Regions from separate parts of the Neobacillus sp. BF23-41 genome, predicted to be linked through region 1. Evidence: riboswitches for the same ligand, from Rfam matches in the RefSeq annotation. Region 1 holds a riboswitch; the other holds the start of a gene.

Region 1 (2,210 bases):
GGGGAAGTTCCACCTGTTTACCATGAACTACATCATCATCTTTTATGGTTATTAGATGCTTCGGGTCATTCTGAGGCAATTTTCTCTAATTTAGATAGTGTTGAAAAGAAGCTCATAGAGAAAAGTAATACATTTAGGAAGAATTTTGAAGACTTTTACCTTAAAGCAGTCGAACTAGCAGGATATTTAAGAACTAATTTAACTTCGTTTCCTGCTTTGGAAAGAATGAATTTAGAAAGCCAATTGGAAATAAAGTTATTTCAAAATTTTCTACATGAAATAGAAGAACTCAGACTAAGTAAGCAAGCATTAGGAACATTCGCCCCCCTAATGGCGGATCATATGTACCGTGAAGAATGTTATTATCTTATGAAATTAGCAGAATCGGCAAATCTTGACTCACCGAATTGTAATCCTGCAAAACCTCGACGTATGGAGTGAGTTCACAAAACTGCCAAAAATAATAACTAATAAAAGGTGAGGGGGAGTTTAAGCAAACACCCCTTTTTGCTGTTATGGAGATATCTGGATCATATAAAAAAACTTCCTTATTTTCCAAGAACATTGGACAGGGTTATTTCCATATTCTATTGTATCAATACTTGAGGGTGTTCATTATGAGTATCAAAAGGGAAATACAAACACAACCACAACCAATGATCGGTCAAGCATGGACTGGTAGACATGTGATCTTGCTTCACTGTACAAATAATAATCAATTTATTAATCTTTATAAAAGTTTCCATGCTCCGATTGAGCCTCCACGTCACAATTGTGCGGAAACTTTGTCGCAATTACTAAGTATCGGCTATCGTATAATCGCGGTTACTCCCATCTCAGCAAATCATATTCAATATTTTTTGGTACTAGGAGATTAAAGATGCAGAATCAAGGATTACGATAAAAATGAACCCAATCCTTTGCAGTGGGTTCATTTTTTGTTACTCCATTAATCTAGATTTTCCGAAATTAATTATTGACAAAGTAATTGAATACTACTAAAATTAGAAATTATTTAACAATAATTTAGTTTGTGAGATAAGATGTTTTAATGCATAACTTTTTTAGCGGGGGATTTTGAACCATTTGTTCTTCTACATAAATTAAATACTAAGCAAGCTATGATTGCTATGGATCAAACTATAGCAGGAGCAGCTTCTGGAGAGACCGCAGGAAATCTGCGGCGCCGAAGGGTTCACAATCTCAGGCAAAAGGACAGAAGAGTACGAGTTTTATTTGTTATTCTAACAAAAGAGTAATGGATATTATTTGTTATTCTTATGACCGATGAGATTGGAGAAATTCCAATCTCTTTTTTTACGGAGTTTAACTCATTGTTCATAATTTCACATAATGGACAAAGGAAATTATTACTAAATGAGGGGGCAAATGAAGTGGCACAACAAGAATTAAAAAGAGATTTAAAAAATCGGCACGTACAACTGATTGCGATTGGAGGTACGATTGGTACAGGTTTATTCCTAGGTTCAGGGAAAGCCATTCAGTTAGCAGGTCCATCTATCATTTTTGCCTACTTAATTGTGGGTATCGCATGTTTTTTTGTAATGAGGGCATTAGGAGAACTTCTTTTATCAAATAAGGGCTATCAATCATTTACGGACTTCGCTGAGGATTATATTGGACCGTGGGCTGGTTATGTAACTGGATGGACGTATTGGTTTTGTTGGATTATGACAGCAATGGCTGATATTATTGCTGTTGGTGTATATGTACAATATTGGTTCGATATCCCACAATGGGTACCTGCTATAGTCTGTTTAATTCTATTATTGGGACTAAATTTATTAACAGTAAAGCTATTTGGAGAATTAGAGTTTTGGTTTGCTTTAATTAAAGTGATCACCATTCTTGCTTTAATCATCATAGGGGTCATTTTGTTAATTATTGGATTTCAAACAGATTCAGGAACGGTTACAGTAAAAAATCTATGGAGCCATGGTGGTCTTTTCCCAAATGGAATGTCAGGTTTCTTACTTTCTTTTCAAATGGTTGTCTTTGCATTTGTAGGTGTTGAATTAGTAGGTGTATCAGCAGCCGAAACATCGAATCCACAAAAAAATATCCCATCTGCAATAAATAAAATACCTTTAAGAATACTGTTTTTCTATGTGGGAGCCCTTATTATCCTTTTATGCATCAATCCATGGACGCAACTGAATGCAGCAAACAGTCCTTTTGTAAAAACGTTT
Region 2 (2,210 bases), on a different contig from region 1:
ATCAACATCTTATAAATCGCAATCAGCATGATAAACCAGACAGGTGTTACAAACAAAGCAACACGAGTGTCTTCCGCAAGTGCTAGTACGACAAGGACGAACGCTAGGAAGACAAGGATTAAGTAATTGGAAAATGGATAAAGCGGCAATTTAAATTTGTTCACTTTCGCTAGATCTGGTCTGGTTTTGCGGTATTTCAAATGGCTGACGACAGTAATACCCCAAATAAAGATGAAACATACTGTAGAAATACTTGTAATCAGCGTAAATACTCCTTCTGGCATTACATAGTTCAACACAACGGCAATTAAAATAACAACAGTGGAGAAGAACAATGCATTGGAAGGTACTTGACGAGAAGTAAGTTTTGCAAATGGTACTGGTGCATTTTTATCTCTGGCAAGTGAGTATACCATCCGGCTTGTACTGAAAATGGCGCTGTTACATGCCGAGGCTGCAGAGGTTAGAACGACAAAATTGACGATACCAGCAGCTGCAGCGATACCAACCGCCACGAATACTTGAACGAATGGGCTTTTCGCTGGATTGATGGCGTTCCACGGATAAATACTCATAATGACAATAAGGGCGCCAATGTAGAAAATTAATACCCGAATAGGAATATTATTGATGGCCTTTGGGATAACTTTTTCCGGGTCTTCTGTTTCACCTGCAGTAAGTCCTACAAGTTCAATGCCAACAAACGCAAACACGACCATCTGGAATGAGAGGATAAAGCCATTTATGCCATTTGGGAACATGCCGCCGTGGCTCCATAGATTTGTGAAACTGGATGCGCCTGAATTTGTGGAAAAGCCTTTAATAATCATGAAAATTCCGATAACAATTAATGCAAGAATCGCAATAACTTTAATTAATGCGAACCAGAATTCCATTTCGCCAAAAAGCTTTACAGTTGCAAGGTTCATGATTAGCAAAACGACTAATGCAATTAATCCTGGCATCCACTGTGGTACATTTGGAAACCAAAACTGAGTATAGAGACCAACTGCTGTTAAATCGGCCATTGCAATTGAAATCCAGCAAAACCAGTAGGTCCAGCCTGTAATAAATGCTGCCATATTACCTAAATAGTCTCTTACAAAGTCAACAAAAGAATGGTATTTCAAATTAGATAAAAGCAGTTCACCAAGGGCGCGCATGATTAAAAAGCAAATGACCCCTGTAATCAAGTAAGCAAATAAAATCGATGGTCCTGCTAAATGAATTGATTTTCCTGCTCCAAGAAATAATCCTGTTCCGATAGCACCCCCAATAGCGATAAGTTGAACGTGCCTGTTTTTTAAACCTCTTGACAATGTTTGTTCCTGCATATGAATTCCCTCTCTCTACTTTTCAAGGATGTTTGCAGTTTTTTTGATGGCTTTAAATAATATGTAATATCAATAATTGCAAATTGATCCCAATGAAAGTTTAATATTTATTTAGTCAATTCGGCATAAATAAGCGCTTACATTTTTCTAAGAAATAAATATTCAACAGGTCAATCATGATGCGCCTCTCCAATTATTCGTTTTGACTTTAACTCCTCCTTTTTTTGTTTATTACTATTTTTCTCCACACAAAAAAGGACAGAGAAAAATAGGCGTTCCCCATTTTCCTCTGTCCTTTTACCTGAGAGTATAACTCCTTTGGTGGCACATGGCGCTCTCCAGAGACGCGTCCTATTGTAGTCCTTTTACCTGAGAGATTGAGCCCAATTTTTGGGACTTGCTCCTTCGGTGCTAAACAATGTGTTTAGTCTCTCCCACAATACTCATCCGCAATTATGAATATAATTAAATCCTAATCTATCGAATGAATGATGTCAAATGAATTTTCTGAATTTAATTATTATTATAATTTTTTAGAAATACAGAGGGCATTGTTAACAGAAACTTTTCCATTACTTTTTAACAGTGAATGGTGCCTGTTGATTGAGCCATTATTTATCACCATATTGGATGGTCCTGGCAATGTCTTCCCTTCAGTTCCGCTTTACTGCAAGCACGATTGTTTTGGAAAGCAACTTGTTATTCGGTTCATCTTGTAGGAGTATATTTTGGAAAAAGCATATATCTTCACATTGATGACAATCGACACATTTATATGGTTGAAGTGGGATGGTTATGGAGCCATCCTTTTCCTCCTTCGATAATGCATTCGTCGGACAAAGGGTTGTACAGGCTCCGCAAAAATTACAATCTGGT

The links. Region 1 has a riboswitch for glycine ahead of AB7942_RS20180 (amino acid permease). Riboswitches for the same ligand answer to the same signal wherever they lie in the genome.
Region 2: it holds a riboswitch for glycine, as region 1 does, so the genes downstream of both, AB7942_RS13130 (amino acid permease) here and AB7942_RS20180 (amino acid permease) in region 1, are expected to answer to the same signal.

Annotation. Positions count from the first base shown of each region.
Region 1 is NZ_JBGBPR010000014.1:100,174-102,383, reverse strand. Features, by position in the region: gene AB7942_RS20190 (DUF2935 domain-containing protein) at 1-441, shown strand, start outside; gene AB7942_RS20185 (hypothetical protein) at 618-878, shown strand; glycine riboswitch at 1,149-1,229, shown strand; gene AB7942_RS20180 (amino acid permease) at 1,395-2,210, shown strand, end outside.
Region 2 is NZ_JBGBPR010000007.1:96,695-98,904, forward strand. Features, by position in the region: gene AB7942_RS13130 (amino acid permease) at 1-1,334, opposite strand, end outside; glycine riboswitch at 1,682-1,781, opposite strand; gene AB7942_RS13135 (NADH-quinone oxidoreductase subunit I) at 1,988-2,210, opposite strand, start outside.